DNA from 2 places in the Leifsonia shinshuensis genome. Region 1 is predicted to be linked to the other one. Evidence: riboswitches for the same ligand, from Rfam matches in the RefSeq annotation. Region 1 holds a riboswitch; the other holds the start of a gene.
What was found. A riboswitch is a leader RNA that binds a small molecule or an ion and turns the genes downstream of it on or off. The one in region 1 is predicted to bind magnesium.

Region 2: it holds a riboswitch for magnesium, as region 1 does, so the genes downstream of both, F1C12_RS21750 (Nramp family divalent metal transporter) here and F1C12_RS15945 (ABC transporter permease) in region 1, are expected to answer to the same signal.

The regions. Positions count from the first base shown of each region.
Region 1 is NZ_CP043641.1:3,263,690-3,269,349, forward strand. Features, by position in the region: gene F1C12_RS15920 (sulfatase-like hydrolase/transferase) at 1-445, opposite strand, end outside; gene F1C12_RS15925 (GNAT family N-acetyltransferase) at 486-1,094, opposite strand; gene F1C12_RS15930 (hypothetical protein) at 1,108-1,350, opposite strand; gene F1C12_RS15935 (MFS transporter) at 1,383-2,648, opposite strand; gene F1C12_RS15940 (winged helix-turn-helix domain-containing protein) at 2,660-3,259, opposite strand; M-box (ykoK) riboswitch at 3,385-3,566, shown strand; gene F1C12_RS15945 (ABC transporter permease) at 3,810-5,546, shown strand; gene F1C12_RS15950 (ABC transporter ATP-binding protein) at 5,561-5,660, shown strand, end outside.
Region 2 is NZ_CP043642.1:18,768-24,427, reverse strand. Features, by position in the region: gene F1C12_RS21765 (hypothetical protein) at 1-877, shown strand, start outside; gene F1C12_RS21760 (transposase) at 1,037-1,174, shown strand; gene F1C12_RS21755 (hypothetical protein) at 1,315-1,560, opposite strand; M-box (ykoK) riboswitch at 1,906-2,074, shown strand; gene F1C12_RS21750 (Nramp family divalent metal transporter) at 2,288-3,925, shown strand; gene F1C12_RS21745 (magnesium transporter MgtE N-terminal domain-containing protein) at 3,967-5,208, shown strand; gene F1C12_RS21740 (MgtC/SapB family protein) at 5,261-5,660, shown strand, end outside.

The DNA of each region.
Region 1 (5,660 bases):
ACCAGGGGTCTTCTGGCCACAGGGCCTCGTCGTAGGTGCGCGCGGGGCCGTACCACTCGCGGAACCCTTTGTCCGTCGGCCAGCGCCCTGCGCCTTCGCCCACGTGCCACTTGCCGTAGACGGCGCAGCGGTAGCCGGCATCGCCGAGCACATCCCCGAGGGTCCGCTCCCAGGCGACGAGTCCCCAGCCGTCCGGCGCACCGAGCGGGACGGCCTGGTTGCCAGAGCGGATGGCGTAGCGGCCGGTCAACAGCGCCGAGCGCGTCGGCGTGCACTGCGCCTCCGGCGCGTAGTTCGTCAGGCGGACGCCGTCTGTCGCGAACGCGTCGATACGGCTGGTCCACGTGCCGCGGAACGGTCCGCCGCTGTAACAGCTCAGCTCGCCGAAGCCGAGATTGTCGACATGGAAGAACAGGACATTCGGCCGAGCAGTGCCATCCGCCATCGCAGCTCCCCTCCCGTGAGCCCGAAACTATCAACGGGCGTCAGCGGCCGGAAGAGGCGACGTCGCCGAACTCCCGCCGCATGATCGGCCGGGACGGATACGTCCGTGCGACCTCCCGGAACCCGCTCGCCGCGAACATCCGTTCCGTGCCGGTGAAGAGCGCCGCCGCCGACGGGCGTCCGGCGAGGCGCTCGACGTCGACCGGGTGGCCGTCGAGGTGGGTCGCGCCGTGGTCGCGCGCCCACTCGGCCGCGGCCTCCAGAAGGGCGGCGCCGACGCCGCGGCCACGCGCCTCGCGGCGGACGACCACGCAGGTCACCCACCAGCCCGCGTCGCCGTCGTGACCGCCCGCGTTCTGCAGCGCGCTGCGCACCGCGCGGTTCGCGAGCACCCCGGGGAGGGCAGCGCGAGGCATCACACGCGTCCAGCCCACGGCGTCGTCGCCGTCGTAGGCGATCAGGCCGAACGGGACGTCCGCGCGGTCGAGCTGGATCCGGAGCGCGTCTCGGTGGTCGGGCCCGCCGCCGTCCAGGAACCGCTGGCACCAGCAGGCGTCCGGCCCGGCCGAGCGCGCCCCGAGCACCCGCACCACGTCGTCCCAGCGTTCCGGAGTCGCGGGCAGGACGCGGAAGCCGCTGCCGTCGCCCATCCCGGAGACCGGCCTAGTTCGCGCCGCGATCCGTCCCGCCCTCGGACGTCCCGCCCTGCGTCGTCGTCCCGCCCTGCGTCGTCGTCCCGCCCTGGCTGCGGCTGCGGAGCGTGTTCCGGCGCACCAGTGCGACCAGCGCCGTCGCGATGAAGAGGATCAGGGCGATGATCGCCAGCCAGAGCAGGCCCTGGATGGCGAAGCCGATCACTGCGAGGACGGCCCAGATCGCGAGGAGGACGATCACCAAGATCAACATGCCGCCAACGTACGCGCGGCACGCCGCCGCCTCTAGCCGCCGGCCGGCACGGGTGTCCGGTCGAGCTGCCGCCACACCGGGAACGCCAGCGGCGCGACCGTCGCGAGCAGCATCACCACACCCGCCGCCACGCACGCCCAGGTCAGGCCGACGCTCTGCGCGAGGAGGCCGCCGAGCAGCGACCCGAACGGTACGCCCAGGTAGGCGCTCGCCTTCATCGCCCCGAGCACGCGCGTCTGCAGCAGCGCAGGCACCCGCTCGTACTGCACCGCGCCGATGATCGGGTTCGGGACGCCGCCGAAGACGCCGCACACGAAGAACACCGCGGCGACGGCGACGACGGAGGTCCAGCCCGCGACCGCGAAGAACGGCGGCGCCGACGCGAGCAGGGTGCAGCAGGCGAACGTCAGCCAGCGAGGGAGCCGCTGGCCCAGCCACGCCGTGAGCAGCACGCCGGCCAGCATCCCGAGCCCGGAGGCGCCGCCGACCACCCCGAACGCGACCGCGTCGTGCACCCGGTCGTGCGCCCAGACGGGGAGGAACACCGCGCTCATCGCCTGGTCCAGCAGGTTCGTGAGGACGATCAGCGCCATCAGACTGAGCAGCAGCCGGTCGGCGCGGAGGAAGCGCAGCCCTTCCCGAAGCTCGGCGAAGTACGCGCTCGGGCCGAGCCGTGGCGGGGCGGGCGCAGCCGGAGCCTCCGCCGGGACCTGCTCGATCCGTGGCACCGTCACCGCGACCACCACCACCGCGCACAGGAAGGTCAGGCTGTCGATCAGGATCGTGACCGCCGGCCCGGCGAGCGCGACCAGCACGCCCGCGAGCGGCATCCCGACCAGCAGCGCCGCCCGGTTCGCGCCCGAGTAGAGGCCGACCGCGCGCTCGTCGCTCCAGCGGGCCAGCCGCGCCAGGGGCGGGATCATCGGCGTGGAGGCCGCGTCCGCCGCCCCTCGGACGGCCCCGGCGATGGCGACCAGCCCGACCAGCGCGCCGAGCGGGAGCTCGTGCAGCGCGCCGAGCAGGAACACCCCGAACACCGCGGCCGCTGCGACGAGGTTGCCGATCAGGAACGTCCGCCGCAGCCCGACCCGGTCGACCAGCGGGCCGGCCGTCGCCTGCAGCAGCACGTACGGCGCCATCTCCGCGAACCCGACGAGGCCCGTGGCGACCGCGCTGCCGGTCGTGACCAGTACGAGCCACGGGATGGCGATGGCCGACAGCGCTGTGCCCGCGCCGGAGACCAGGTAGGCGCCGATCAGTCCGAGAAGCGGAGCGCGGCGTGCGCCGGTGGCGCTCACGGCGTCCTTCTTCATGGCTCCGGGAACAGCTGGAACTGCGCGTGCACCCGCGTACCGTCGCCCTCCGCCCCCGGCTCCCTCCGGAACCGCGTCACGAGTTCCCGCACGGCCGCTGTGACCTCCCGCGCCTGCTCGACCGTGAGCGTGAGCGGCCAGTCGCTGACCGTCCACGGCAGCTCCGGCAGCTCTTCCACCTGGCTGGACAGCGTGTCCACCCAGGCCAGCACCCGCCGGTGCGACTCCTCGGCGTTGAGTCGCACGAACTGCACCGCCTGGTCGACGGTCTCCTCGGTCGCGGCGTCTCCGGGCACGCGGAACGAGAAGGAGGTCGACCGGTGCACCGCGCGCCACCAGCGGTCGCGGTCGTTTCCGCGTTCGGCGTCCTCCACGATGAAGCCGTGCTGCGCGAGCACGCGGAGGTGGTAGCTCGTGACGCCCGTGGACTGCCCGACGCGCCGGCCCAGCTCCGTCGCGGTGGACGGCCCATCCGCCTGCAGGAGGTCGAGCAGCCGGAGCCGCAGCGGGTTGACCAGCCCGCGCATGGCGGAGGGGCTGAGCAGCACATCCTGCGCCGGATCCAGCCCCGGGAACGGGTTCGCGTCGTCGGTCATGCCTGGCAGTGTAATCGCAGAAAAGATTCTGCAAAAGAGTTTCTGTGATATTGGCGACGGCGTCTCGTTAGGGTCCCGTTAGGGTTCGCGCCGCTCGCAGCGGATGTCTGCTACGGTTCTCGACGGCAGAACTTCGTTAGGTGAGGCTTCTGCGCGAACACAGGCCACTGATCTGACGACGTCGAGAGACGCCCAAGATCAGGACAGGTCTCCCCGGCTTAAGGGGTGATCCCAAGTGGCTTCCCCGGATCCGGTCGGATCGCGGGATACGTCGCGCAGTGCCGAAGCTCTTACGTGGGAGTCTCGCCCCTGGCCGTGCCGCCGTGGGTGACGCCTGGCGCACGCCTGCCCCCGAATGCGAGGAGGTGATCCGTCGTGAGCGACGACCATAGTCCGTCCCGTCCCTGCTGCGCTCCGTCGACGGCGGCCTCCACGCGTTCCACGCCAGGCCGACCCTGACCTCCGCGCGGCACGACGACGCCCTCAGCACGTCCCCTGTCGTTCTCTGCCGCGCCGGCCTCAGCCGGCCGCGGCCCAGGGAGGTCTTGTCATGCCCCTGCTCCGTACCGTTCCCGGCGCCGGCACGCTCCGCCGTGTCCGCTTCCGCTGGATCGACATCCTGGTCGCCGTCGCGATCGTCGTCCTCTTCTACCTGGTGATCCAGGCGACTGCCGGCGCCTCCGCGCCCGTGCGGCTCGCCGAAGTGCCGTCGTCCATCGACACGAACCCGGCGCTGCTGCCGTACTACGCGCTGCGCTCGCTGCTGCGGATGTTCGCTGCGCTCGCCGCGTCGCTGGTGTTCACCTTCGTGGTCGCCACGGCCGCCGCCCGGCTGCCGCGCGCCGAGAAAGTCATCCTGCCCGCTCTGGACATCCTGCAGTCCGTCCCGATCCTCGGCTTCCTGTCTGTGACCGTGACCGGGTTCATCGCGCTCTTCCCAGGCTCGACCCTTGGCCTGGAGTCGGCGGCGGTGTTCGCGATCTTCACCTCGCAGGTGTGGAACATGACCTTCGCGTTCTACGCGTCGCTCACCAGCCAGCCCCGCGACCTCGACGAGGCCGCCCGGCTGATGCGGCTGACGAAGTGGCAGCGGTTCTGGAAGCTGGACGTCCCGTCCGGGATGATCCCGCTGGTCTGGAACGGCATGATGAGCTTCGGCGGCGCCTGGTTCTTCCTGGCCGCCTCCGAGGCGATCACGGTTAACAACCACAGCTACGCACTCCCCGGCGTCGGAGCCTACGTCGCATCGGCGGTGGAGGCCGGCCAGCTCGATCGGGTCGGCTGGGCGATCGTCGCCATGGCGAGCATGGTGCTCGGCGTGAACTTCCTGTTCTGGCGGCCGCTGGTCGCCTGGGCGGAGCGGTTCCGCCAGGAGGACACCGCCCCGACCGACCGTCCGCGCAGCGTGGTGCTCGACGTGGTCAGCCGCTCCTGGCTTCCGCGCGTCGTCGAGCGCGGGTTCGCCCCGATCGGGCGCGGGCTCGACCGGGCGACCCGGCCGTTCGGGCTGGCCGAGCATCCGCTCCGGGTGCCGGAGGTGCGAAAGCGCACGCTGGATGTCGCCGTGACGGTGCTCGTCGTCGCCGCGATCGTGCTCGGTGCTGTGGCCTCGTACCTCTTCATCCAGCGCTCGCTGGGGTTGGGCGCGTTCCTGGAGGCGTTCGGGCTCGGCGCGGTCACCATGGCCCGTGTGGTCGTGATCCTGCTGTTCGCGACCATCGTCTGGGTCCCGGTCGGGGTGTGCATCGGCATGAACCCGCGGATCAGCCGGCTGGCCCAGCCGATCGTGCAGCTGCTGGCGAGCTTCCCGGCGAACTTCCTGTTCCCGTTCGCGATCGCGTTCTTCGTGGCGACGAGCATCCCGCTCGACTACGGCGGCATCCTGCTGATGGCGCTGGGGTCGCAGTGGTACATCCTGTTCAACGTCATCGCAGGCGCGAGCGCCATCCCGACCGACCTGCGGCAGGCGATGGACAGCTTCGGCGTCGGCCGGGTGCAGCGCTGGCGGAGGCTGATCCTCCCGGCGATCTTCCCGGCCTACGTCACCGGCGGCATCACCGCGGCCGGCGGCGCGTGGAACGCCTCCATCGTCGCCGAGGTCGTCACCTACGACCACCACACCTACACCGCGACCGGCCTCGGCGCGTACATCGCCGACGCCACCCAGACCGGCGACATGGCGCGCGTGCTCGTCGGCGTCATCGTGATGTCCGTCTTCGTCGTCGGACTCAACCGTCTGTTCTGGCGCCGCCTGTACGCGGTCGCCGAGAAGCGCTTCAGCCTGTGAGGAGGGCTCCAATCATGACCACCACGAACACCGCACTCATCGACGTCCGCGACGTCACCAAGTCGTTCGCCACCGACGGCGGCGAGAAGACCGTGCTCTCGGGCGTCTCGCTCA
Region 2 (5,660 bases), on a different replicon from region 1:
GTGGGAAGCGCGTTCCCGCGAGGTTGCAGCGACGAACCGCCACAGCGCGGCCGACGCAGCACTCACGAGCCGTCGAGCCTACGTGGCGCCGCTTCGCGCGCAGCTCGGCGCCGACGCGGCGCGGATCATGCGCGCGGATCGGCGCCTGGCGGCGGCCTCGATCCTCTTCCGGAGGTTGCGTCAGCGGACGGCTGATCGGTTGCGCTCCGACGTCGCCAGCCGTAGCGCTCTTGCGCTGCCTGGGCGGAACGCCGTCGCACAGGAGTGGGATCGGTGGGTGACCGAGTCCACTGACGGTGGTCTGAAGGCGGCACGTGTCGCGGAACGTTCGGCTGCGGAGCAGCTGTACGCCGCTGAAGCGGCACGACGTGAGGCGCAAGCCTGGTGGGCGCAGAACACCCCGGAGAACATCGAGTCGAGCGCTCGGTTCCGCGAGGAGGTCGAGTCCCTGGACTACGGGCCCGTGGACGAGGACACGTTCGATCGCCGCGTGGTCTACGAACGGCAACTCGATGACGCACGAGAGCGGGAGAGCAGCATCGCGGCCGACCTCGGTTCCGCGGCCGTCACGATAGGCGTCGTCTCGGCGATCGCACCAGGTGCGGCCTCGGCCGTCGTGAGTGCGGTCGGGAGCTTCTTCGATGTCGACGACGCGGCAGCGGCAGCCGCTGTAGTGCGGCCGATCGCCTCGTCCCTGGCCATCTTCGGTTCAACGGGAAATCGCACTCTAGAGCAAGTGATGGGCACGCCATTGGGCCAGCTCGACGCACGAGTAAACGCGCTGGTGGATCCGGAACAGACCTCGGCGATCGACTCGCGCCCCGACGCTCCGACGCTCCGACGCTCCGACGCTCCGACGACGACGCTCGGCACCTAGAGCGTGTTGATCAAGTGGTTTCCGGTTCTGGTTGGCGAGTCTTGAACGGTGACGCGACACGAGGTCTCTGACGAGGTGTGGGCCGTGCTGGAGCCGCTGATGCCGGTGTCGACGGGGAGGTCTCGGCCGTGGGCGGATCACCGCTTTGCGGTCGAGTGAATGGCGTGGAAGTACCGAACCGGTGCGCCGTGGCGGGACGTGCCGGAGCGGTTCGGGAAGTGGAACTCGATCTACAAGCGGTTCAACCGGTGGGCCGAGGATGGCACCTGGGAGAAGTTGCTTGCCGAGGTGCAGTAGCAGTCCGACCCGGCGGGGAAGATCGACTGGGTCGTGTCGATCGACTCCACGATCACACGCGTGCATCAGCACGGTGCGACTCTCGCACGCACCACAGGGGCTCTGCCGAATCACAAGAATCCGTGGTTCGAGCCGCCTGATCACGGGATCGGACGGTCTCGCGGCGGGCTGACGACCAAGGTGCATCTGGTTGCCGACGGCCGAGGCAGGCCGCTGCTGACCAGCAGGTCGCCCTTGGCGAGGTGCACGCTGTGCTCAGCGTTACTGCGCTCACCGTGACCGTCGGTCGGCTGCGCCAGCGCGGGAGCGGCGACCGCGAGCGCGGCGACGCCGGCCAGGCCGACAGCGACGAGGCCGCGACGCAGCCCACGAGATTTCGACGACATCACTTCTCCTTCGATAAGACCTGATCGACGCCGGAGAGCTCACAGGGAACCGCGCCCCAGACGAACACACGCTCTTGGCGCGCACTGAACGCAGCACCCTCCGAAAGTGGCACGCGGGTGAACGATGCCGATGAACTGGCTATGAAGATCGGCGCGAGGCCTACGTGACTGAACGGGCCCGCCAGGTTAGGCGTGGCTCAGCTTGCTGGCGGCCGTCTGAAGTCCGCCCTACCATCGACCTGACGCCGTGAAATCGACGGGGTGGAAGCTCCGCCGATGGCTGCGAAAATCTTCATCTGCGTATATATGCAGATAAGCGATTTTCGGTGTACCATCACGTTTGTAGGTGCCGATCGTTAGCTGAGGCTCCTTCGCGAACACATGCCAGCGACCCCAAATGTCGAGAGACGCCATGGGTCAGGACAGGTCTCCCCGGCTTAAGGGGTGGCCCCGATTGGCTCCCGGTTCCCGGGTGACGTCGCGGAGTGCCAAAGGTCTTACGTGGAGAGGCGCCGCCGGGTTCGGCGGTCCTGGAGGCACGCGGGATCCGAAACGGGAGGTGAGCGATGAGCGAGTGCGATAGACGGGAGCCGATCGCTCCCTCCTCCCTGCTCTGAACGCGTCCTTCCGACCCGTTCCGGCCGCCGAACGCGGCCACCTTTCCTGCTCGTGCCCGCGACGGCGCGCGCCGATTCCCCGCGCGCCGCCGAAGAGAAAGCGATTCGCCATGCCCTCGACCATGCAGACCCCGCCCCCACAGAACGCCGTCCTCGATTCGGCGCACGTCGGCGATATCCAGGGTGCCTTCGGCACCATCCCCGTCGGAGACGACGCCGCACGGACCAAACTGTCCGCGAAGCTGAAGACGCTTCTGGCGATCGTGGGTCCCGGCCTGATCGTGATGGTGGGCGACAACGACGCGGGTGCCTTCGGCACTTACACGCAGGCCGGTCAGAACTACGGGTACAGCCTGCTGTGGACGCTGCTGCTGCTGGTGCCGGTGCTCTACGTGAACCAGGAGATGGTGCTGCGGCTCGGGGCGGTGACGGGGGTGGGGCACGCCCGGTTGATCCTGGAGCGGTTCGGGAAGTTCTGGGGCGCGTTCAGCGTCATCGACCTGTTCCTGCTGAACGCCTTGACCATCGTCACCGAGTTCATCGGGATCAGCCTGGGGCTGAGCTACCTGGGGCTGCCACAGATCCCCGGCGTCATCATCGCCGCGGTGGTGATCATCGCTGCGGCGTCCACGGGATCGTTCCGGCGGTTCGAACGGCTGTGCATGTTCCTGATCTTCGGGTCGCTGATCTTGGTCCCGCTGGCGTTCCTCGCGCACCCGTCGCTCACCGAGGTGGCGCGCGGGTTCTTCGTGCCCGGGCTCCCGGCCGGGGCGGAGCTGTCGACGGTGATGCTGCTGATCATCGGCATCGTCGGCACCACCGTGGCGCCGTGGCAACTGTTCTTCCAGCAGTCCTACATCATCGACAAGCGCATCACTCCCCGGTTCATCCCCTACGAGAAGGTCGACCTGTGGGTGGGGATCGTCATCGTGGTCATCGGTGGCGCGATCCTCATGGCCGTCCCGGCCGCGGTCTTCGCCGGGCAGCCCGAGTTCGGCAACTTCACCGACGCGGCCGGAGTCGCCGCCGGGATCGGAAAGTACGTCGGGAAGGTCGCCGGCATCCTGTTCGCTATCGCACTGATCGACGCGTCCATCATCGGTGCGGCCGCGGTCGGCCTGTCCACGTCGTACGCGCTGGGCGACACCCTCGGGCTCAAGCACTCCCTGCACCGCAAGGTCCGCGATGCGAAGGGGTTCTACGCGGTGTTCGCCGGACTGCTCCTTGTAGCCGCCGCGGTGGTGGTGCTGCCGGGCAGCCCGCTCGGGCTGATCACCGTCGGTGTGCAGGTCCTCGCCGGGGTGCTGCTGCCGTCGGCGACGGTGTTCCTGCTTCTGCTGTGCAACGACAAGGAAGTGCTGGGGCCGTGGGTGAACGGGCGCTGGCTCAACGTGTTCACCTCCGCGGTGATCGCGGTGCTCGTGATACTGTCGCTGGTCCTGACGGCGAGTGTGATCTTCCCGAGCATCACCAGCGGCCAGATCGTCCTGATCCTCGCCGTGGGTGGCGCACTGTCGGTGGCGGTCGGTGTCGCCTTCGGCATCTGGCGGCTGCGGCACCCCGCCCCGGCCGCGCCGGCGGTCGCCCGCAGCGACCGGGCCGGCTGGCGGATGCCGCCCCTGGCGCTGCTGAACCCGCCGAAGCTCTCGACCGGGCGCCGGCTCGGGCTCAGCGTCCTCCGTGGGTACCTGCTGATCGCGATGATCCTGGTCATCGTCCGGGTCGTGCAACTGGCCCTCGGCCACTGACCCGCTCACCCGCATAATTCTGCTGAAAGGACGTGGAAGTCATGAACGACGCAGTCACCACCGCCGACACCACGGTGATGCTCTCCCGCCTGCTGCGCGGCCCGATCCGCGACGGGCACGGCACCCAGATCGGCGCTCTGGCCGACCTGATCGTCCGCCTCGGACCCGAAGGCTACCCTGCCGTCACCGGACTGGTGGCGCGGGTCGGCGGCCGATCCGTGTTCGTCCCGGCCGAGAGCATCACGGAGCTCGGCGATGGGTCGATCACCCTCGGCACGGCCCGCCTGGATCTTCGGCCGTTCGAGCGGCGGCCCGGCGAGGTGCTGTTGAAGGAGGCCGTGCTCGGACACCGTCTGGTCGATGTCGAGCACGCCCGGCTGGTCCGCGCCTACGACATCGCCATCCGGTACGACGGCCAGGGCTGGGTGGCCACGGGGGTCGACGTCAGCGCGCCGCTGTGGCGTGGTCGACGCGACCATCCGGTCCGGGACTGGAAATCGTTCGACGCTCTGATCGGTCACGCGCCGTCGGCGGCGCTGCGTTCGCGTTTCCGCCGGCTCGACGGTCTCCGTGCCGCCGAGATCGCCGATGTCATCGAATCAGCGACCCAGAGCGAGCGCGCCGACCTGTTCGAGCACCTGCACGGCGACCCGGAGCTGGAAGCCGACGTCATCGAAGAGCTCGACGACGACGAGCAGGCCCGCGTGCTCAGGAGCAGGGACACCGCGGAGATCGCGGCGGTCCTGAGCCGCATGCACGCGGACGACGTCGTCGACGCCATCCTCGATCTCCCGCAGGATCGGCGGACGGACGTCCTGGATGCGCTGCCGGCTCCGCAGCGGGAGGATGTGCTGCGGCTGATGCGCTACCAGCACCGAAGCGCCGGCGGCATGATGGGCGTCGAGTACCTGGCTGTCCCTCCCGACACCACCGCCCGCGACGCCGTGGAGGCGGTGCGCGACGCAAGCATGCAGGACCAGGCGCTCACCACCGTTCACGTCGTCGACGCCGAGAACCGCCTGATCGGCGCCGTCGGCCTCATCGAGCTCCTCCGCGCCGACCCGCAAGCACCCGTCAGCGAGATCGCCGAGACCGAGCCGGTCGCGGTCGCCCCGTCGGACGATGCCGTCGCCGTCGTGAACACCATGGCCGACTTCAACCTGCTGTCGGTGCCCGTGGTCGCGGATGACGGAGAGCTCGTCGGCATCATCACCGTGGACGACGCCCTCGAGGAGTCCATCCCCGACGACTGGCGCGAACGCGGGCGTACCCGCGCCCCCTGATCGCGGAACCACGCGACCCGCGACCCGCCTGAGGCCTGAAGGAGCATCACCCGTGAGCATCACCGACCTGGACTACCTGCTGCGGCTGCTGCTCGCGGGCGGATGCGGCCTCCTCATCGGGCTGGAGCGACAGTACCGCTCCCGCACCGCTGGACTCCGCACCCAATCACTGGTCGCCGTCGGCGCGGCCGCGTTCGTCCTCTTCGGCATCCAGGCCAATGTGCCCCAGGCGCCGTTGCAGATCGCCGCGTACGTGGTCTCGGGTGTCGGGTTCCTCGGCGGTGGTGTGATCCTGCGGCAGGGGTTCACGGTGCAGGGGCTGAACACCGCCGCCACTCTGTGGTGCTCCGCCGCCGTGGGCTGCCAGGCCGCCGGCGGCCACGTCGTCCCCGCGCTCACCACCACCGGCATCGTGCTGGCCATCCACCTGCTGCTCCGTCCGCTGGGCCGGC